One region of the Citricoccus sp. SGAir0253 genome, then DNA from elsewhere that is predicted to be linked to it. Evidence: riboswitches for the same ligand, from Rfam matches in the RefSeq annotation. Region 1 holds a riboswitch; the other holds the start of a gene.
The links. A riboswitch is a leader RNA that binds a small molecule or an ion and turns the genes downstream of it on or off. The one in region 1 is predicted to bind S-adenosylmethionine.

Region 1 (11,076 bases):
ACGGCGGCCGTCCCGTCCGCGGCGGTGACCACCTCGGTGAGGGGCACCGGCAGGTCCACCGGCAGCCGCGCGGTGTCCGCCAGTGCCGCCACGAGCGCGACGTTCGCCGGCAGCCGGGCCGCGGCCCGCGCGTCGCGCGTCATCCGGACCGCGCCGGTGCCGGGCAGCACGAGGACCCGGTGGGACGCCCCGCCCTCCTCCACGACCCCGGCGGACCAGTCCGCCGCGGCCAGCCGGCGGGCGGCGTCCGGGCCGGTCCCGGCCAGGGGCCGGGCGGCGGCGGCGCGGGCGAGCGCGAGGTCGGCGTCGGACGGTGGGGAGGCCATGGCCCCACGGTAGCGGGGTGCTTCCTACACTGGAGCGGTGACCACCCCCGCAGCTCCCCGCCCGGCCGCTCCCGCGACGCCCGCGCCGGCCGCCGCCCCCTCGGCGCGCACGGTCCGCTGGGAGATCGCGATCGTCCTGGGGCTGTCCCTGGGCCGGTCGGCGGTCTATGCCGTGGTGGACCTGCTGGAGAAGATGAGCCGCGGACCGCTGGCCGGGCAGACCACCACGCTGAACCCGCCGCTGGCCGACCGCCAGTACTTCGACCTCGCGTACCAGCTGCTGGACATCGGCTTCGCGCTGGTGCCCGTGCTGCTCGTGTTCCACCTGCTGTGGATCCGCGGGCGCAACCCGTTCCGGACCCTCGGCCTGGACCTGCGCCGCCCCGGGGCGGACCTCGGCTGGGGCGCGGCGCTGTTCCTGGTGATCGGCCTGGGGACCCTCGCCGTCTACGCCGGCGGCCGGGCGGCCGGGCTGACGACGGCGGTGGTCGGCAGCGCGATGAACGAGTACTGGTGGACCACGCCGGTGCTGGTGCTCTCGGCCCTGCGGCACGCCGTGCTGGAGGAGGTCATCGTGGTGGCCTGGCTGTTCGACCGGCTCGGCTACCTGCAGCAGCTGCGGGCCGGGGCGGATCCCGCGCTGCCGGTCGCCGAGGGCGGGCTGCGCCGGTGGGCCGGCGGGGCGTTCCCGCCGCTGAACCCCGTGGCGGTCGTGGTGGCCTGCGCCGTGCTGCGCGCGGCCTACCACCTGTACCAGGGCATCGGTCCCGGGATCGGCAACCTGGTGATGGGGCTCGTGTTCGGCGCGGTCTACCTGCGCCACCGCCGGGTGGCGCCGCTCGTGGTGGCCCACCTGCTGCTGGACGTCACCGGCTTCGTCGCCTACCCGCTGCTGGCGCAGCTCGGCTGGTTCGGCACCTGAGCCCGGGGCGGTCAGAGGGTGACGGTGCCCTTGGGGGTCTCGAAGGTCACGGAGAGGATGCCCGGGGTGCCGGACGGCGCCTGGAACTCCACGTTGAGGTCCTTGACCTTCTGCTGCGGGTCGTCGAGGCCGAGCCAGTCGCGCACGCGCTCGCGCGAGCCGGCGATGGTGATGGCCGAGAGGGAGGCCTGCGGCTCGGCGGCCTGCGAGGGGTGCAGGTCCTCGGTGCCGTCGTCCCAGCGCAGCAGGTAGGGCACCTGCGGGTCCGCGATGAGGCCCTTGATGCCGATCTGGCGCCAGGTCAGCTCGCGGCCGTCCGGGAACTTGCGGTTGCCGGGCACGGAGTGGCGCTCGAGCCGCTCCTCGAAGGGGGAGAGGTCGTCCACGGCCACGCACCAGCCCATCCAGCCGCCGCCCATCTCGGAGCGGGCGCGCACGGCCTGGCCGAAGGGCGCCTTCTCGGAGGAGGGGTGGTCCAGGGCCTCGACGACCTCGAGGTACTGGCGGTTGCGCAGCGGGAAGATCGCGTTGCGGGTGCCGAAGCGGGGATGCACACCACCCTTGACGCGTTCGATGCCCAGGGCATCGGCGATCCGGGCCACGGTGTCGGTGAGACCCTCCGGGCCAACGGCGTACGAGACGTGATCCAAGCGCATCATGTGTCCATCGTCGCACCTCCGGGCGGCGCGGATCGCTTAGGTTAACCTCACTCGACATGTTGCCGACGTCACACGCGGCGAGCGCCCCCGTCCGGCCCGGGCGGCGGCCCCTCCGCCGCCCGCCGCACGGTTCCCCCGAGGCCCGCCGGAGGGCCCCTCCGCCGCCCGCCTGACCGCCCCGCCGGGGTCACGCGACGTCACCGCGGGGTGAATCGCCCGGGCGGATCTGGCAGACTGGGGCCAGGTCATGAGTGCCAGCATCGAGCCCCGGCTTGCTGGCCGGCAACCCTCCAGCTCGCGGTGGGGTGCCCCGGGTGAGGACCAGGCGGGCGCCGACCGGCGCCGGCAAGCGCGGGCCACCGCGCCACGCCGCCCCGGACCGGGGAGGGCGGGCGCCACCGGGTGGCCCTGGACCAGACAGGAGCCGTTGCGATGACCGACACCCCGAACACCGAGGCCAGCCTTCCCGCCAGCGCCGCGGAGGACCAGGCCGCCGACGTCGCGGACTGGGGCTTCGAGACCCGCCAGGTCCACGCGGGCATCCCGGACCAGAACCCCTACGGGGCCACGGCGCTGCCGATCATCCAGTCGAACTCCTTCGACTTCCCCTCCCACGAGGTCGCCGCGGACCGGTTCGCGCTCAAGGACCTCGGGCCGATCTACACCCGGATCGGCAACCCCACGCAGGAGGCGGTCGAGGGCAAGATCGCCGCGCTCGAGGGCGGGGCCGGTGCCCTGCTGCTGGCCTCCGGCCAGGCCGCCACCACGTTCTCGATCCTCAACCTTGCCGGCGCCGGGGACCACGTGGTGGTCTCGGCCTCCCTCTACGGCGGCACCCAGAACCTCTTCAAGCACACCCTGGCCAAGGTCGGCATCACCACCACCTTCGTGCAGGACCCGGACGACCCCGAGGAGTGGCGCGGCGCGGTCCGGGACACCACCCGGGCGTTCTTCGGGGAGTCCCTCGGCAACCCCCGCGGGGACGTGCTGGACATCCGCACGGTCGCGGACATCGCCCACGAGGCCGGGGTCCCGCTCATCGTGGACAACACCCTGGCCACCCCCTACCTGCTGCGGCCGATCGAGCACGGCGCGGACGTGGTGGTGCACTCGGCCACCAAGTACCTCGGCGGGCACGCCGTGGCCATGGGCGGGGTCATCGTGGACGCCGGCTCCTTCGACTACGCCTCCCAGCCGGAGCGCTTCCCGGGCTTCAACACCCCGGACGAGAGCTATGACGGCCTGGTCTTCGCCCGCGACCTGGGCGTGGACGGCATCCTCGGGGCCAACCTCGCGTACATCCTCAAGGCGCGCGTGCAGCTGCTGCGCGACTACGGCAGCTCCATCAGCCCGTTCAACGCCTTCCTCATCAACCTCGGGCTGGAGACGCTGTCCCTGCGGATGGAGCGGCACGTGGCCAACGCCCAGCGGGTCGCGGAGTACCTCGAGGGCCACGCGCAGGTCCTCTCCGTGATCCACCCCGGGCTGGCCTCCAGCCCGTGGCACGAGCGCGCGCAGCGTTACCTGCCCCGGGGCGCCGGCGGCTTCGTCTCCTTCGAGATCGACGGCGGCCGCGAGGCCGGGGCGCGCTTCGTCGACGCCCTGCGGCTGCACCACCAGGTGGCGAACATCGGCGACGTCCGCTCGCTCGTCATCCACCCGGCCTCCACCACGCACTCCCAGCTCACGGAGGCCGAGCAGCGCGCCGCGGGCGTCACGCCCGGGCTCGTGCGGCTGTCCGTGGGCGTGGAGAGCATCGAGGACATCCTGGCGGACCTCGAGGAGGGGTTCGCCGCCGCCAACGTGAGCGCGTGAGGCGCGGAGGGACCCCATGACCATGACCAGCCCCCACCAGGCCAGCACCGTCCTCCCCGAGGGCGGCCTGCAGTCCCTGCCCGTCGGCGCCCTCGACTTCGAGGCCGGCGGGCACCTGCCCGCCGTCGAGATCGCGTACGAGACCTGGGGCACCCTCAACGCCGACCGGTCCAACGCGGTGCTGGTGCTGCACGCCCTGACCGGCTCCACCCACGTGGCGCGCTCCACCGGGGAACCGGAGGAGGGCTGGTGGGAGGGCGTCGTCGGTCCGGGCGCGCCGATCGACACGGACCGCTGGTTCGTGGTGGCCCCCAACATGCTGGGCGGCTGCTACGGGACCACGGGGCCGTCGTCGCTGGACCCCGAGGGCACCCCGTGGGGCTCGCGCTTCCCGTTCACCACGATCCGCGACTCCGTGCGGGCGGAGGCGCGGCTGGCCGACGCGCTGGGCATCGACGCCTGGCAGGCGGTCATCGGCGGCTCGATGGGCGGCGCGCGCGCCCTCGAGTGGGCGGCCACCTACCCGGAGCGCGTGCGCGGCATGGCCGTCATCGCGTGCGGGGCGCACTCCACGGCCGAGCAGATCGCCTTCGCCCAGGCCCAGGTGCAGGCGATCACGCTGGACCCGGACTACCACGGCGGGGACTACTACGGTCGCTCCCGCCCGGACGCGGGGCTCGGCATCGCCCGGCGGATCGCGCACATCACCTACCGCTCCGAGCCGGACATGGCGGCCCGCTTCGGGCGCAGCCCGCAGCCGGACGAGGACCCCTTCGGCCACCCGGTGCGCCGCGCGGGGCGGTACCAGGTGGAGTCCTACCTGGACCACCAGGCCACCAAGCTCACGGGCCGCTTCGACGCCAACAGCTACCTGGTGCTGACCGAGGCCCTCATGAGCCACGACGTCTCCCGCGGCCGGGGGACCGAGGCGGAGGTGCTGGCCGGGATCCCCGCCACGGCGTTCATCGCCGCCGTGGACTCGGACCGGCTCTACTTCCCGGGCCAGTCCCAGGAGCTGGCGCGCCAGCTGCCCGGGGACGTGCCGGTGTTCATGATCGACTCGCCGATCGGCCACGACGGGTTCCTGACGGACCTGGACCAGGTGGCCGGCGAGATGAAGCGCGTGCTGGGCCTCTGAGCCCCTAGCCTTGTGCCCATGACCGACACCACCGCCCCGTTCCCCGCCACCGACCCCGTCGTCCGCTGGTCCCGCCCCGAGGACGAGCGCGCCGGCACGCACCTGCTGGTGCTCATCCACGGCTACGGCGCGAGCGAGCACGACCTGTTCGGGCTCGTCCCCGGGCTGCCGGAGAAGTTCACCGTGGCCGCGGTGCGCGCCCCGATCACCATGGACCACGGCGGGTACACGTGGTTCCCGATCATCGGCACGGACGAGTCCTGGCCGCTGGCCGTGCGCGCCGCCGTCGAGGACCTGCAGGCGTGGGTGGCCGCGCAGCGCCCGCACTTCGCCAGCACCTCCCTGCTGGGCTTCTCCATGGGCATGGCCATGGCCACCTCGCTGCTGCGGCGCGAGCCGGAGGCGTACCGGGCCATCGTGGGCCTGTCCGGCTTCGCGATCGACCCCGACTGGTCCCCGACCGGCCCGGGCACCGGCCCACTGGCCGGCTTCTTCGACGACGAGGCCGTGGAGCGCGCCCGGCCGAAGGTGTTCTGGGGCCGGGACCAGGCGGATCCGGTCATCACGCCGGACAAGGTGGAGTACACGCACGGCTGGATGAACGCCCACGTGGACCTCACCAAGGTCGTCTACGCCGGGATCGGCCACTCCATCAGCCCCCAGGAGCTGGGGCACGTGCGGGAGTTCCTCGACGCCGTGGTGCGCTGAGCCCTCCTGGCCGGCTCAGTGCCCGGCCGGGACCACCTTCACGGCCTCGCCGGAGAACTCGATGACGTCCCCGTGGTGCAGCTGGCGGCCCCGGCGCGTCTCGGGGTCGCCGTTGACCTGGACGAGGCCGGCCTCGATCACCACGCGGGCGTCCGCCCCGTCCTCCACCAGGTTGGCGAGCTTGAGCGCCTGGCCCAGCCGGATCACGTCGTCGCGGATCTCGAGCGGCACCGGGTGCGAGGACGGGGACTGCGGGGCGTGGCGTTCGGGGCGTGAGGGCATGGGTCCATTCTCGCCCCTGCCCGGGGGTGGGTCATCCCGTGACCGGCGCGCGCCGGGACGGTGGCCGGGTCCGCGCTGGCGGGCCCGGGCGGGACCGGGCCCTAGACTGGGCCGGTAGACAATCCCCGAGTACGCCCGCGCCAGTGCGCGGACCGCCGCCCAGCGGCCGAAGCAACAGACACGGATGTGATGCCCCCATGGCCCCCAAGTCCACCCTCGACGCGGTCATCTCCCTCGCGAAGCGCCGCGGCTTCGTGTTCCAGGCCGGCGAGATCTACGGCGGTTCGAGGTCGGCGTGGGACTACGGGCCGCTCGGGGTGGAGCTGAAGGACAACATCAAGACCCAGTGGTGGAACACCTTCGTGCGCGGGCGCGAGGACATGGTGGGGCTGGACTCCTCCATCATCCTGCCGCGCGCCGTGTGGCAGGCCTCCGGCCACGTGGACACCTTCACGGACCCGCTGGTGGAGTGCACCTCGTGCCACCACCGCCACCGCCAGGACCACCTCATCGAGGCCTTCGAGGCCAAGAAGGGCCGCAGGCCCGAGGGCGGGGCGGACGGCATGGAGGAGGTCGTCTGCCCGGACTGCGGCACCCGCGGGGCGTGGACGGAGCCGCAGACCTTCTCCGGGCTGATGAAGACCTTCCTGGGCCCCGTGGACAACGAGGAGGGGCTGCACTACCTGCGCCCCGAGACGGCCCAGGGCATCTTCGTGAACTTCCTCAACGTGGTCGGCGCCGCCCGCCGCAAGCCCCCGTTCGGCATCGGGCAGATCGGCAAGGCCTTCCGCAACGAGATCACCCCGGGCAACTTCATCTTCCGCACGCGCGAGTTCGAGCAGATGGAGATCGAGTACTTCACCCACCCGGACGAGGCGGGCCGGTACTTCGACTCCTGGGTCGAGGCGTGCTGGGAGTGGTTCACGGACCTGGGCATCAAGCCCGAGAACATGCGCCGCTTCGACGTCCCCGAGGACGAGCGGGCCCACTACTCGGACGGCACGATCGACATCGAGTACCGCTTCGGCTTCCAGGGCTCGGAGTGGGGCGAGCTGATGGGCATCGCCAACCGCACCGACTTCGACCTGGCCTCGCACACCGAGGCCTCCGGCACGAAGCTGCAGTACTTCGACCAGGCCACGGGCGAGCGGTACACCCCGTACGTGATCGAGCCCAGCTTCGGCCTGACCCGCTCGATGATGGCCTTCCTCGTGGACGCCTACCGCGAGGAGGAGGCGCCCAACGCCAAGGGCGGCATGGACGTGCGCACGGTGCTGGGCCTGGACCCGCGGCTGGCCCCGGTCAAGGCCGCCGTGCTCCCGCTGTCCCGCAAGGAGGAGCTCGTGCCGACCGCCAAGCGGCTGGCGGACGAGCTGCGCGGGGTGTGGAACATCGACTACGACGACGCCGGCGCGATCGGCCGCCGCTACCGCCGCCAGGACGAGATCGGCACGCCGTACTGCATCACCGTGGACTTCGACTCCCTCGAGGACCAGGCCGTGACCATCCGCGAGCGGGACACCATGGCCCAGGAGCGCGTGGGCCTGGACCAGGTCCGCGGCTGGCTGTTCGAGCGGCTCTCCCGCTAGCCCGCCCGCACCGAGACCGCACGCCAGCACCCGAGAGAGGACACCCATGACGGCTCCCGACGCCGGCCGGCAGCTGCCGCCGGGCCTCGCCCTGCGGCCGTGGGCCGAGGGTGACGACCTGCGCCTGCTCGAGGTCTGGGGCGACCCGGCCGACCCCCAGCAGCACCAGGACCGCGCCATGCTGCGGCCCTCGAGCGCCGGCCCGGCGGCCGGGCGGGAGGCCGGGCCCTGGGCGCGCTGCCTCGTGGCCGAGGACGAGGGCGTGCCCGTCGCGGCGGCCGTCGTCTACGCCTCCTCGGTGCACCCGCAGCGGCTCTGGTGCTACGCCGAGACCGCCCGGGGACTGCGCCGCCGGGGCATCGCCACCGCGCTGCTCGAGGCCCTGCGCGCCGAGGTGCGCTCCGCCCGGGAGGCCGGGGAGATCGGCACCGCCGAGCTCAAGGCGCGCTTCGCCGTCGTGCCCGGTGCCGGGGACGACGCCGGGGACGGCGGCGACGACGGCCCCGGCGAGGGCACCGCGGGGACCGAGGCGTTCCTGGCGGGGCAGGGCTTCGCGCCGCTGCAGCGCTCCCGGCGCGTCGCCGTCGGGCCCGGGGTGATCACCCCGCCGGAGCTGGACGGGACGGGCGTGACCGTGGAGGACCTGGCCACCGGGTCCGTGGAGCTCACGCAGGCCGTCGCGGCCTTCTACGAGGCCACGCACGGCTGGGACCCGGCGGTGATGACGGTCGGCCGGGCCCAGCAGCTGCTGCTCGGGCCCGCGACCGGGGCCTCCGGCGCCGTGGTGCTGCGACCCCGGCCGAAGGCGGAGGGCGGTCTCGTGCACGCCTTCGCGATCTCCTACACCCCCGAGCGCACGGACGACCCCACGGACGTGCTGCTCGGCTGGAACCCGGAGCTGGCCCCGGCGGACGCCCAGTTCGCGGTCGGGGCGCTGCTGTCCCTGCTGACCACGCAGTACCCCGTGCAGGTCGAGGTGGACGAGGCGATGGACGCGCTGGCGCCGATCCTGGACCAGCTCGTGGCCACCGGCCACGCCCGGGTGCTGCTGGACACCCGCATCTGGGCCACGGACGCCGCGCGGTAGCGGGCCCGGGACGACGACGGACGCGGCACGGACGCGAGGAAGGACAGGACCATGGAGCAGGCGACGGACCCGGTGGCGGACCCGGTGGCGGGCGAGGCCGGCGGCCGCTCGGCGGAGGCGCGGCTGCGCGCCCAGCGCGCCGCCGCGATCCTGGCGGTGGACACGCCCGTGACGGACCAGGGCATCACCTTCGTGGACGGTGACGCCTCCGGCTGCCGGATGCGGATGACCGTGCGCCCCCGGCAGTGCAACTCGCACGGGATCTGCCACGGCGGGATCACCATGCTGCTCGCGGACACGGCGGCGGCCTACGCCCTGAACACGGGCGAGGAGACCCCGCGCTGGGTCACCTCGCACTCCTCCTCGTCCCTGCTGGCCCCCGGCCGCGAGGGCGAGGAGCTCACGGCGACCGCGGTGGTCGGCAGCGGCGGGGGGTCCACCCGGATCGTCGACGTCACGCTGGCCGAGCCGGACGGCACCGTGGTGCTGGAGATGCGCAACGTCATGGTCCGCCTGCGCGGCTGATCCGCCATGGCCCTCACGGACGAGCACGCCGGCCACGGGCACGGCCTCGAGGCCGGCCCCGCCGCCGACGACGCCCTCACCGGTCCCGGCGGCGCCCCCCGCCGCCGGGTGGTCCTGGTGCTGGCCGCGATCCTCGTGCCGGTCACCGTGCTGCTCGTGGCCGCCATGGCCGCCCTGTGGCCTTCGGGCGCCCACCGGGAGATGACCCTGGCGGACCCCTACGGGACCTCCTCGGGCGTGAGCCTGTTCTCCGGGACGGTCACCGCCGTCGAGCCCCGGGACTGCGGACCGCAGGCCGGCACCCTCGAGACCCCCGGCGGTGCCGTGGTGGGCCGGGACGCAGCCGCCGGGCAGGCGTGCGTGGACGCCATCGTGGACCCCGACGGCGGCGGCACCGACCGCGCGCGCGTCGCCATCCCCCCGGAGGTGGGGGCCTCCCTGGACGTGGAGCCGGGGGACCGGCTGCGCGCCCTGGACCTCACGGCACTGCCGGGCGGGACCGGCGGGCAGTCCGCCGACCACGTGTTCGTGGACTTCGAGCGCACGGTCCCCGTGGCCGCGCTCGCGCTGCTGTACGCGCTCGTGGTGGTGCTGGTCGCGCGCTGGCGGGGGCTGCGGGCCATCCTCGGGCTCGGCCTGGCCTTCGCCGTCCTGTTCTGGTTCATGGTCCCCGCGCTGTTCGAGGGTGGGCCGCCGCTGTGGATCGGGCTCGTCGGCTGCAGCCTCATCATGGTGGTGGTGCTGTACTTCGCCCACGGGTTCTCGCTGCGCACCACCACGGCGCTGCTCGGCACGCTCATCGGCCTGGGCCTGACCGCGCTGCTCGCCCTGTGGGGCACGGACGCCGCCTACCTCACCGGCATGGGGGACGAGTACTCGTACGTGCTGGCCTCCGTGGCGCCGGAGGTCCGGCTCAGCGGGATCGTGCTGTGCGGCCTGCTCGTGGCCGGGCTCGGGGTGCTCAACGACGTCACCATCACCCAGTCCTCGGCCGTCTGGGAACTGCAGGCCGCCGACCCGCGGGCCTCCGCCCGGGACCTCTTCGCGGCCGGCATGCGCATCGGCCGCGACCACATCGCCTCCACCGTGTACACGATCGCCTTCGCCTCCGCCGGCGCGGCCCTGCCGCTGCTGATGGTCGTCTCCCTGTACGACCGCTCCCTCGCCGACACGCTGCTGTCCGGCGAGCTCGTCGAGGAGGTGGTGCGGATCCTCGTGGGCTCGATCGGGCTCGTGCTCGCCATCCCGGTCACCACGGCGATCGCGGTGACCGTGGCCAAGACGGTGCAGGCGGGGTCCGGGCCGCGCCCCGCCGCCGCGGGGGAGGACCGCCATCGCTGACGCCGGGGGCGGGACCGCGGGGCCGGGCGGGAGCCGGGGGACCGACGGGGGCGCGAACGGGCACCCCGCCGCGGACGGCGGCCGCGCGCGGTCCCTGCGCCGGGCCGTCCTGGTGGTCGCGCTGCTGAACCTGGGCTACCTGGGCGTGGAGATGGCGGTGGCCGTGGCCATCGGCTCGGTCTCGCTGTTCGCCGACTCGGTGGACTTCTTCGAGGACTTCGCCATCAACGTCCTCATCGTGGTGGCGCTGGGCTGGTCGATGCGCGGCCAGGCCCGCGCCGGGAAGGCGCTGGCGGCGATCATCCTGCTGCCGGCCCTGGCCGCCGCGTGGACCGCCGTCGTCAAGGCGGGCGATCCCGAGGCTCCGGACCCGGTGGCCCTCGTGGTGACCGCCGGGGGCGCGCTCGTGGTGAACCTGGCCTGCACGCTCGTCCTGCGGCGGTTCCGCCACGGCAGCGGCTCGCTGACGGCCGGGGCGTTCCTGTCCGCCCGCAATGACGTGCTGGTCAACGCGGCGATCATCCTCATGGGGCTGCTCACCGCCTGGACCGGCTCCGGGTGGCCGGACCTCGTGCTCGGCGTGGTGATCATCGTGCTCAACGTGGGCGCCGCCCAGGAGGTCTGGGAGACCGCCACCGAGGAGCACCTCGCGGCCCGCGCGCTCGCCGGGGACCTCGACGATGA
Region 2 (11,076 bases), 680 kb from region 1:
GCGCCGCCGGACGTGACCTCGACGAGGCCCTGGCCGTCGCCGCCCAGCCCGCCGCCGCGGCGACCGCCGAGTCCGCCACGGAGCCGGAGACGGGGACGCACCCCGAGCCTGGCGCCGAGCCCGCCGCCGAGACCGCGGCCGAGGCCATGCGGCGTGCGGCCCTGACGGTCCATCGCGCCCACGTGATGGTGCCGAGGCTCGTGCTGGACACCTGCACGCGGATCTTCGACACCCTGGGGGCCTCGGCCACCAGTACCGACCTGCAGCTGGACCGCCACTGGCGCAACGCCCGCACTCTCGCCAGCCACGATCCGGCCGTGTTCATGGCCCGGATGGTGGGGGACTGGGAGGTGAACGGCACCCGGCCCGTGCCGTACCTGACCACCGGGACCGTCTGACCGCGACCGCCTGACCACCAGGACCCCCTGACCACCAGGACCCGCTGCCGGCCGGTGCCGGCACCGCGGCCCCAGCCGGCGAAGATTTCCCCCGCCCCGACCCATCCGGCCGGGCACCTGCTCCGAACACCAGACGTCACCGCTGGATCGACCAAGGAGCAGTCATGACCACGAACACCGCCCGGAAGACCACCACCGTCCTCGGCGCCGTCGCCCTCGCCCTGTCCCTCGCGGCCTGTGGCGCCGGTGGCGGAGCCGGCGGGGAGTCCGGCCAGTCCTCCAGCCCGGCGGCGTCGGCCTCGCCCTCGATGTCGGAGTCGATGTCCGGGGCGATGTCCGCCTCGCCCTCGGCGTCCGCGGGCATGTCCGAGGACATGCCGGAGGCCTCATCCGCGGCCATGCCGATGCCGGCCTCCACCGGCGATCCGTTCGCCGACGCGCGGACCGCCGCGGCGCACATGCCCGAGACCGCCGAGACGCTGGCCGCCGGCCTCGTCGCCGCGGCCGACGTGGACGGGGACCCGGCCTCCGAGGCGGCCACCCTGCGCGCCACCCTCACGGCCCAGCTGCAGGAGCACGTCTACCTGGCCGGCATCACCGTGGCCACGGCCTATGCCACCGACCTCGAGAGCCCGGAGACCGAACTGGCCTCCGCCGCCCTGGACGAGAATTCCCAGGAGCTCGCCGCGACCATCGAGGCGGCCTCGGACGCCGAGACCGCCGAGGCGTTCCTCGCGCTGTGGCGCGAGCACATCGGCTACTTCGTCGACTACGCGGCGGCCGAGAAGTCCGGTGATGCGGCCGGCCAGGAGCAGGCCGTCGCCGACCTGGAGGGGTACACGCGGGAGGCCGGGGCCTTCTTCGAGGAGCTCACGGGCGGCGAGCTGCCGGCCGATGCCGTGACCGAGTCCCTGCACGGCCACGTGGACACCCTCACCGCCGCGATCGACGGCCTCGCCGCCGGCGATCCCGCGGCCTACGGCGACCTGCGGGCCGCGGCCCACCACGTGGGCGAGGCCGCCGGCACGATCACCGGCGGCGTGGTCGCGGCCACCGGGATGGAGGGCGATCCGATGGACGACGCGGCCGCCCTGCGCGCCCAGCTCACCTACGACCTGCAGGAGCACGTGTACCTCGCCGGGATCGCCGTCTTCACCGCCTACACCGCCGAGGGCGGCACCGATTCCGAGGCCTTCACGGCCGCGGCCGGGACCCTTGACGAGAACTCCCAGGCCCTGGCCGAGGCGATCGGCTCGTTGGCGGGCGAGGACCAGGGCGCGGCGTTCCTGGAGCTGTGGCGCGAGCACATCGGGTTCTTCGTCGACTACGCCGGGGCGAGGGCCGCGGGGGACACCGAGGCCGCCGAGCAGGCCCTGGCGGACCTGGACGGCTACCGCCCGCAGGCCGGCGAGTTCCTCGAGGGGATCAGCGGCGGCGAACTGCCGGCCGAGGAGGTCGCCGCGGGGCTGGGCATGCACGTGGAGACGCTGGCCGGCGCCATCGACTCGATGGCGGAGGCCCTCGTCAAGTGACGGGTGCACGGTGCCCCGGACACTCCCCGGCGAGCGTCCGGGGCTCCGCCCCGCCCGCCGTCGCCGGGCTCCGGGCGTCGCCTCGCCCGGAGCGGGCGCCGGGGATACGCTGACCGGATGACGCGCGACGCCGGCCCCGGGACCACGCCGCCCGGCCCGAGCCCCCGGGTCGGCGCGGGCGAGGAGGTCCTGGCGGACCTGGTGCGGCGCAGCGCCGAGGGCGACCAGCAGGCCTTCGCCGCCCTCTACGACGCGGTGGCCCCACGGGCCTACGGCCTGGCCCTGCGCGTGGTGCGCGATCCCGACCTGGCGGCCGACGTCACGCAGGAGGCCCTCCTGGACGCCTGGCGCGGCGCCGCGGGATTCCGTCCCGAGCGGGGATCGGTGACCGGCTGGGTCTGTTCGATCACCCACCGGCGGGCCGTCGACCTGGTGCGGTCCACGCAGTCCCGGCGCGACCGGGAGCTCCGGGCGGGCGCGGCCTCGTTCGGCCGGGAGCACGACGACGTCGCCGAGGCCGTGGCCGACGCCGAGGACCGGCGCCGGGTGGTCGACTGCCTGGGCACCCTCACGGCACTGGAGCAGGAGGCCGTCACGGCCGCCTACTACGGCGGGCTGACGTACCGTGAGGTCGCCGACCGGCTCGGGGCGAAGCTGGCCACCGTGAAGTCACGGATGCGCACCGGACTGCGACGACTACTGGACTGCCTGGGGGTGGAGTGATGTCCGACGACCGCGACCTGCTCGCCGCCTGGGCGCTGGACGCCGTGGACGAGGACGAGCGCGCCCGGATCGAGGAGCGGCTGCGCACGGACCCCGTGTTGCGCGCCGAGGCGGACGCCCTGCTGCGGGCGACGGACCGCCTGGGCGCCGGGGAGGCCGTGGCGCCGCCGGCCGGGCTGCGGGACCGCGTGCTGGACGCGATCGCCGCCGAGGCGCGGTCCTCCGGGGACGCCGGGGCCCACTCCGGCGCCCCGTCCGCCGGGCCGGGTCCCGCGGCGCCCGCCAGCCTGCAGGACCACCGGGAACGACGCCGGCCCGGCCGCCGTCGGGCCTGGGCCGCGGTGGCGGCCACGGCCGCGGCGGCGGCCGCCGCCGCGGCACTGCTCCTCGCCCACCCCTGGCAGCCGGCGGGCCTCACCGAACGGGACCAGGCCGTGGCCATCGAGCAGGTCCTGGAGCAGGACGGCGCCCGCCGGGGTACCGCCCCGGTGGCCGGGGGCGGCACGGTCGAGGTCGCCCGCGCGCCCTCCGGGGAGACCGTCCTGGCCGCCCGGGACCTCCCCGCCCCGCAGGGGGGCCGCGTGTACCAGCTGTGGACCCTCCGGGGGCAGGGAGACCCGGAGTCCGCCGGGCTGCTGGAGCTCGAGGACGGCCGGGCCCTCGTCCGGCTGGACGGGGTCCCGGAGACGGCCGCGCTCGCCGTCACCGTGGAACCGGCCGGTGGGTCCACCGCGCCCACGACCGATCCCGTGGTGGTGCTCACCGCCGGGTGAGGGACGTCACCGGGCGACGCGGAATTCGCCACCGGCTTTCCCGGTGTGCTCCAATTGCTGGGTAACCATCCAGAGCGGCCGAGAGACCTGGCTCCACGACGCCGCAGCAACCACCGTGCGCCCCGCGCACCGGAGCGGTGCTACCGCCAGGACCGATGGAAGGAGCATCGCCATGACCTCATCGTCCCCCGAGAACACCTCCGCCCTGCCCGCCGGGGTGCCCACCACCCCCGCCGGCAAGCGGGAGATCCTCTTCAACGCGTTCGACATGAACTGCGTGGCCCACCAGTCCCCGGGGCTGTGGCGCCACCCGGACGACCACGCCCGCGACTACAACACGCTGGGCTATTGGACCGGGCTGGCCCAGACCCTGGAGAAGGGGCTGTTCGACGGCATCTTCATCGCCGACGTCCTGGGCCCCTACGACGTCTACGGCAACTCGGACGAGGCCACCCTCAAGGCCGGCACCCAGGTGCCCACCAACGACCCGATCCTCGTCGTGCCGCCGATGGCCGCCGTCACCAAGCACCTCACCTTCGGCGTCACCGCGGGCACCGCCTACGAGCACCCCTACGCCTTCGCGCGCCGCCTGGCCACGCTGGACCACCTCACCGAGGGCCGCGTGGGATGGAACGTCGTGACCGGCTACCTGCCCTCGGCCGCCCGCAACTTCGGGCACGACGACCAGATGGAGCACGACGAGCGCTACAACCACGCCGACGAGTACCTCGACGTGGTCTACAAGCTGCTCGAGGGCTCGTGGGAGGACGACGCGGTCGTCTACGACAAGGAGTCGGGCGTCTTCATCGACCCGGCCAAGGTCCACCGCATCGAGCACGAGGGCACGTACTTCAAGACCCCGGGCATCGCCTTCACCGAGCCGTCCAGGCAGCGCACCCCGGTGATCTACCAGGCCGGCGCCTCCACGCGCGGCCGCGCCTTCGCCGGCAAGCACGCCGAGGCCGTGTTCATCAACTCGCCCACGGACGAGCTGATCGCCGGCACCGTCTCGAAGATCCGCCGGGCCGCCGTGGAGGCCGGCCGCGACCCGTACGACATCCGCATCATGTCCATGCAGACCATCGTCACCGGCGCCACCGACGAGGAGGCGCAGGCGAAGTACCAGGACCTGCTGCAGTACATCGACGTCGAGGGCGGCCTCGTGCTGATGAGCGGCTGGATGGGCATCGACCTGTCCCAGTTCGACCTCGACGAGCCGCTGGGCGACGTGGAGTCCAACGCCATCCAGTCCACCATCGAGACCTTCAAGAAGGCCTCCGGGGACGACGGCAACCCCTGGACCGTGCGGCGCATCGCCGAGTGGTGCGGCGTGGGCGGGTTCGGCCCGGTCATCATCGGCTCCGGCGAGACGGTGGCCAAGGAGCTGGCCCGGATCCAGGACGAGACGGACGTGGACGGGTTCAACCTCGCGTACCACATCACCCCGGGCACCTTCGAGGACATCGTGGAGTACGTGGTCCCGGCGCTGCAGGAGCTGGGCCGCTACAAGACCGAGTACACCGAGGGCACCATGCGCCACAAGCTCTTCGGCCGCGGTGACCACCTGCCGGAGAACCACTACGGCGCGTCCTTCTCCCTGCGCAACCGCGTGGGCAGCTGAGCGCACCCGAGGCCGGCCCCGGGGGCCGGCCCCAGGGCCGTGAGGCCCGACGACGGACCCCCGGTTCCCTGCGCAGGGAACCGGGGGTCCGTCGTCGTGCGGGGACGGCCGCCGCCGGGCGACCGCCCCGGCCGGTCAGTAGCGGTCCGGGCCGCCGCCCTCGGACTCGAGCGAGGAGGAGGGATCGGAGAGGGCGTCGCCGCCGGCGGTCTTGGCCGGGCCGGCGTCGTTGCGGTACTCGGTGTCGTAGGAGGTCCCGCCGGCGTGCTTGCCGCCCGCGGCGTCCGACGAGGAGGCCTTGTCCGCCAGGTCCTGCGTGGTGGCCGTGGCCTTGTCCGCAAGGGAGTGGGCGGCGGCGCTGGCCTTGTCCGCCACCCCGGGGGCCCGGTCACGGATCGAGTCGGCGGCCTTGTCCGCGAGCTGGGTGGCCTTGTCCGCCACGCCCGGCGCCTTGTCCTTCACCGCGGAGGTGGCCTTGTGGACCTGCTCCTGGGTCTTCGGGTCGTTCCACAGCTTCTGCGCGTTCTTCGCGAACTTGTCGAGGTTCTGACGCCCTTCGCGGCTCCCCAGCAGGTACCCGATCGCCGCGCCGACGCCCAAGGTGAACAGTCGCATCATCATCTCTCCTTCATGGCGGGGTCCGCCGGTTGGGTGATGACCTGAGTCTTTCGCGCGTGGACCCGAGGGTCAAACGGTTCCCAGCTGACGCACAGGAAACGCCATGGCCACGCCCAGGGCGAGACGGCCGGCGTCGGCCCCGGGATCCGGGGCCGACGCCGGCCGTGGCGGCGGGGCCACTGGCCCCGCGGTCCTGGTGACGGTGCGCGTGCGGCGTCCGTCGGGGTCGCGTCAGGCGCGCGGCGTGGCGACGGCGGCCACCGCCTCGGCGACGCGGGTGGAGACCTCGGGGTCGAAGACCGAGGGGATGATGAAGCCGGGGTTGAGCTCCTCGTCGGAGATGCAGGAGGCGATGGCCTCGGCGGCCACCACGAGCATCTCGTCGGTGATGTCCGAGGCACCGGCGTCCAGCAGGCCGCGGAAGAAGCCGGGGAAGGCCAGCACGTTGTTGATCTGGTTCGGGAAGTCCGAGCGGCCGGTGGCCACCACGGCGGCGTGCTTGGAGGCCGCCGCCGGGTCCACCTCGGGGTCCGGGTTGGACATGGCGAAGACCATGGCCCCGTCGTTCATCGCGGCGATGTCCGCCTCGTCCAGCAGGTTCGGGGCGGAGACGCCGATGAACACGTCGGCGCCGACCATGGCCTCCTTGACGGAGCCGGAGAAGGAGTCGGCGTTGGTGTTGTCGGCCAGCCACTGGCGGTTGGAGTCGGCGTGCTGGGAGCCGCGCTCGATCACGCCCGCGCGCCCGGCGGCCACGATGTGGCGGGCCCCGGAGGCCATCAGCAGGCGGATGATGGCGGTGCCGGCCGCGCCCACGCCGGAGACGACGATGCGCACGTCCTCGATCCTCTTGCCGGTGAGCTTCAGGGCGTTGGTCAGGGCGGCCTGGACCACGATGGCGGTGCCGTGCTGGTCGTCGTGGAAGACCGGGATGTCCAGCTCCTCGCGCAGGCGGGCCTCGATCTCGAAGCAGCGCGGGGCGGAGATGTCCTCGAGGTTGATCCCGCCGTAGGCCGGGGCGATGGCCTTGACGGTGCGGATGATCTCCTCGGTGTCCGTGGTGTCCAGGGCCACCGGCCAGGCGTCCACGCCGGCGAACTGCTTGAACAGGGCGGCCTTGCCCTCCATGACCGGCATGGCGGCCTCGGGGCCGATGTCCCCCAGGCCCAGCACGGCGGTGCCGTCGGTGACCACGGCGACGGTGTTCTTCTTGATGGTCAGGTGCCGGGCCTGGGACTTGTCCTGGGCGATCGCCTGGCACACGCGGGCCACGCCCGGGGTGTAGGCGCGGGACAGGTCGTCACGGGTGCGCAGCGGCACGCGCAGCGTGGTCTCGATCTTGCCGCCCTCGTGCAGCTGGAAGGTCTGGTCGGCCATCTCCTGGACCTCGGTGCCCTCCAGGGCGTCCAGGGCGGCCTTGACCCGCTCGGCGTGGCCGGCGTCGGTGGTGTTGCAGCTGACGGCGATGACCATGGAGGAGTGGTGGGACTCGACGACGTCGAGGGCGGTGACGGCGGCACCGGTGGCTGCCACGGCGGCGGCCAGGTCGGAGGTCGCGGTGAACGACGCGGGGGCCTGGACCTGCAGGGTGATCGAATAACCGGGGCTGGGTGCTGCCATGGCAGGAGCTCCTTCTGGTGGGGTTACTGACTGGACGCCGTGTCTGACCGTCCCGAACAGGGCGAGTTTAGCCGCGCGCGATCACTACCCCTCAGTACCATGACGGGCCACGGAAGCCCCGTGACAGTGCCGTTTCCGAGTGGACGGCGCCCGTTCCCCGCCCGTCCCCCCGCCGTTTCCCGGCCGGACGGACGGGCTGGCTGACCCGCCCACGGGCCGGGTCAGCGGCCCTTGAGGATGCTGTACCAGTACTCCCGGGGCAGGACCTCGAGGTCGAAGAACCACAGGGCGCGGCTGGGGCGCAGCAGCGGCAGCCCCGGGATGCTGGGGTCCAGCGCGTTGTCCCGGTCGTACTCCGGGAACAGGGCCCTGCCGCGGGCCACGGTGACGGGCGTGACCGTGTAGCCGTCGTACCGTCCCTCCAGGGTCCTGCCCTCGCGGGCGGCGAGCAGGTTGTCGGCGAGGATCCTCGTCTGGTGGCGCAGGCCCCCGCCGGACCGGCCGGTCCGCAGCTCGGCGGCGTCGCCGCACGCCCACACCGAGGGCACCGAGCGGTGGCGCAGCGTCTCCGGGTCCACGTCCACGTACCCGTCCTCCGTGCCCAGGCCCGCGGCGGCGATCCAGGAGGGGGCGCGGTGCACGGGGCCGTGGTGCAGCAGGTCGTAGCCGAACTCGCGCGGCGTGCCCTCCACCTCCGCGGCCAGCCGGCGGGCGCCGGCGTCGATGGACCGCACCCGCGCCCCGGTGACCACGCGGATCCCGTACCGGGACACCCAGGGCTCCAGCCGCCGGTCCACGTCCGGCTGGCCGAAGACCGTGGCGGTGGGCGTCAGCAGGGTCACCTCGATGTCCCGCAGCACGCCGCGGCGCTGCCAGTAGTCGCACGCGAGGTAGAGGATCTTCTGGCCGATCTGGGGAGTGGGCGCGGGTCCGTCCGGGATCGTGAACAGGGCGCGGCCGGCGCGCAGCCCGCGGATGAGCTCCCACGTCCGCGGCGCCAGGTCCACCGTGTAGTTGGTCGAGGCGAAGCCGCTGGCCATGGCCTCGGCGCTGCCGGGGACGGCGTCCCAGTCCGGGGTGGAGCCCGGGCAGACCACCACGTCGCGGTAGCCGATCCGGGTGCCGGAGGCCAGCACGGCCGTCCGCGCGGCGGTGTCCAGGGCCGCCACGGCGTCCCGGACCCACGTGACCCCGTCCGGCATGGCGCGGGCCTGGGGACGGGACAGGTCCCGCACCGTCTTCAGCCCGGCCCCCACGTAGGAGAGCATCGGCCGGTAGTGGTGCGTGTCCTTGGGCTCGACGACGGCCACGTCCCGCAGGCCCTGGCGGTGCAGCCGGGCGGCGAGGGAGATCCCGGCGTTGCCGCCGCCGATCACGAGGACGTCGACGGTGCGGGGGGCGGTGGGTGCTGCTGCGGGCAATCGGTCCTCCGGGGCTCGGTCCGGGCGCGGTCCCTGCCATTCGACCACGGACTGGCGGGCGGGGCCACGGCCGGTCATCCCGCCCGCCCGCGCCGGGCCGGCCGGGACCTCCGGACGTCCAGCGCCCTGCGTGCGGCGGACCCAGGACCGGTGCCGCAGGTGGATCAGCTCGAGCAGGACGCAGCCGACCACGCCGATCCCCCCCGCCGTGAGCCCCAGGTCCAGCGGTGGGTACTCGAACTGGTGGAACCGCTGGGAGGCGGGCACCACGAGCACCACGACCAGCAGCGCGTACATGGACGCGATCAGCGTCAGTTTCCAGCGCGTCAGCGGGCGGGAGATGAGGTTGAGCACCCACAGGCCCATGAGCGTCAGCGTGATGACCGAGGCCGTCTGGACCTGCCGCACGGACACGTCCCCGGCGAACCAGCGGGCCGCGAGGTTCACGGCCAGCAGCCCGGTGAGGATGACCAGGCCCGAGGGCAGCGCGAAGCGCAGTGACCGCCGGAGGAACCCGGGCACGTACCGCCGCTGGTTCGGCGCCAGGGCCAGGAAGAACGTGGGCAGGCCGATCATCAGGAAGTCGACCGTGGAGGCCTGCCGAGGCAGCAGCGGGTACTGCCAGGCCAGCAGGGAGAACACCACGCCGAACAGCACGGCGTAGGAGGTCTTGGTGAGGTACAGGTGGGCCAGCTGCTCGATGTTGGCGATCACCTGCCGGCCCTCGGCCAGCACGGAGGGCAGCCGCGAGAACCGGCTGTCCAGCAGCACCATGCGGGAGACGGCCTTCGTGGCCGGGGCGCCGTTGCCCATCGCGATGCCGAGGTCCGCGGACTTCAGCGCCAGCGCGTCGTTGATGCCGTCGCCGGTCATCGCCACCACGTGCCCGGCGTCCTGCAGGTCCTTGACCATGCCCTTCTTCTGGTCCGGGGTGACCCGGCCGAAGACGGAATAGGTGTCCAGGACGCGGCGCCGCTCGGCGTCGTCCTCGGGCAGGTGGCGGGCGTCGTAGCCGTCGCCGTGCAGCGTCATCCCGACCTCGCGCGCGACCGCGGCGACCGTGCGGGGGTTGTCCCCCGAGATGATCTTCAGCTCCACGCCCTGCGCCCGGAAGTACTCCAGGGTCTCGTGGGCGTCGTCGCGGACCTTCTCGCGGAAGGTCAGCAGCGCCACGGGCTCCAGCGCGGGCGGCAGCAGTTCCCCGGTCCGGACGGGCGCCCCGGCCCACGCGGCGTTTGTCCCGTCCGCCGGGCCCGACGCCGGCCCGGCCCCGTCGCCCGGTGCGGGTCCGTCCGCCGCGAGGGCCCCGGCCGCCCCGCCGTCGGTGCCGAACCAGGCGCCCGCGGCCGCCGGCTCGGCCGAGCGGCACAGCAGCATGGTGCGCAGGCCCTGCTCGGTCGTCTCGTGGCACAGCGACCGGATCCGCTCGAGGTGCTCCCCGGGGCGGCGGGACCCGTCGAGCAGTGCCTCGGGAGCGCCGAGCACCCACGCCCCGTGCAGCGCCCCCGGGGCGCCCGGGTCCTCGGCTCCGGAGACCGCGCCATCGGTCCCCGCGGCCTCCGGACCGGGGGCGCTTGGGCCGGCCGGGGCGGCGTCGGGCCCGGCCGGCGTGCCGAAGGCGACGGCGGACCAGCGCCGCGCGGAGGCGAAGGGCACCCGGGCGCTGGGCTCGGCCCCGGGGACCGCGGCGTAGCGCTCGCGCAGGGCCAGCGCGGTGGGGTTGGCGTTGGCGTCGGCACCGAACCAGGCCAGCACGGCCTCGCCGGCATCGTGCACCGCGGCGGCCGGGGCCAGGGGCGTGGCGGCGTCGAAGACGATCCGCCCCTCGGTCAGCGTGCCGGTCTTGTCCAGGCAGACGGTGTCCACGCGGGCGAGGATCTCCACCGCGGGCTGCTCCTGGATGAGCACCTGGTCCCGGGCGAGCTTGAGCGCGGCCACGGCGAACGCGATGGTGGTCATCAGCGCCAGCCCCTGCGGGACCATGGAGGTGATGGCGGCGACGGAGGCCACGACGGCCGGCTCCATCGCCCCCGTGGCCAGGGCGTGGGCCCAGCCGCCGATGGCCTGCACCTGGCCGTTGACGATGACGGCCACGATCGGCACCAGGGCGATCGTGAGCCACTTCGCCACGGTGTCCAGCGCCCCGCGCAGTTCGGAGTGGATCCTCGAGAATCGCCGGGCCTCGATGGCCAGCTGCGAGGCGTGCGAGTCGGCGCCGACCGCGGAGACGCGGAACAGCCCGTGGCCGGAGAGCACGGCCGAGCCGGACAGCACCGCGTGCCCGGGCAGCTTGCCCACCGCGTCCGACTCGCCGGTCAGCAGGGACTCGTCGATGTCCAGGCCGTCCGCGGCCAGCACCACCCCGTCGGC

Region 2: it holds a riboswitch for S-adenosylmethionine, as region 1 does, so the genes downstream of both, E7744_RS13565 (LLM class flavin-dependent oxidoreductase) here and E7744_RS10735 (O-acetylhomoserine aminocarboxypropyltransferase/cysteine synthase family protein) in region 1, are expected to answer to the same signal.

What each region holds. Positions count from the first base shown of each region.
Region 1 covers NZ_CP039424.1:2,425,207-2,436,282, reverse strand. Annotated here, with positions in the region: gene E7744_RS10750 (phosphotransferase) at 1-326, opposite strand, end outside; gene E7744_RS10745 (type II CAAX prenyl endopeptidase Rce1 family protein) at 364-1,248, shown strand; gene E7744_RS10740 (VOC family protein) at 1,260-1,907, opposite strand; SAM riboswitch class IV at 2,151-2,265, shown strand; gene E7744_RS10735 (O-acetylhomoserine aminocarboxypropyltransferase/cysteine synthase family protein) at 2,340-3,722, shown strand; gene E7744_RS10730 (homoserine O-acetyltransferase) at 3,739-4,860, shown strand; gene E7744_RS10725 (alpha/beta hydrolase) at 4,879-5,568, shown strand; gene E7744_RS10720 (RNA-binding S4 domain-containing protein) at 5,584-5,850, opposite strand; gene E7744_RS10715 (glycine--tRNA ligase) at 6,048-7,439, shown strand; gene E7744_RS10710 (GNAT family N-acetyltransferase) at 7,486-8,526, shown strand; gene E7744_RS10705 (PaaI family thioesterase) at 8,578-9,051, shown strand; gene E7744_RS10700 (YibE/F family protein) at 9,058-10,392, shown strand; gene E7744_RS10695 (cation transporter) at 10,505-11,076, shown strand, end outside; gene E7744_RS10690 (hypothetical protein) at 11,073-11,076, shown strand, end outside.
Region 2 covers NZ_CP039424.1:3,101,295-3,112,370, reverse strand. Annotated here, with positions in the region: gene E7744_RS13585 (acyl-CoA dehydrogenase family protein) at 1-398, shown strand, start outside; gene E7744_RS13580 (hypothetical protein) at 563-1,930, shown strand; gene sigK (ECF RNA polymerase sigma factor SigK) at 2,048-2,653, shown strand; gene E7744_RS13570 (anti-sigma factor) at 2,653-3,426, shown strand; SAM riboswitch class I at 3,489-3,588, shown strand; gene E7744_RS13565 (LLM class flavin-dependent oxidoreductase) at 3,599-5,047, shown strand; gene E7744_RS16280 (YtxH domain-containing protein) at 5,183-5,668, opposite strand; gene E7744_RS13555 (NADP-dependent malic enzyme) at 5,897-7,285, opposite strand; gene E7744_RS16275 (HAD-IC family P-type ATPase) at 7,507-11,076, opposite strand, start outside.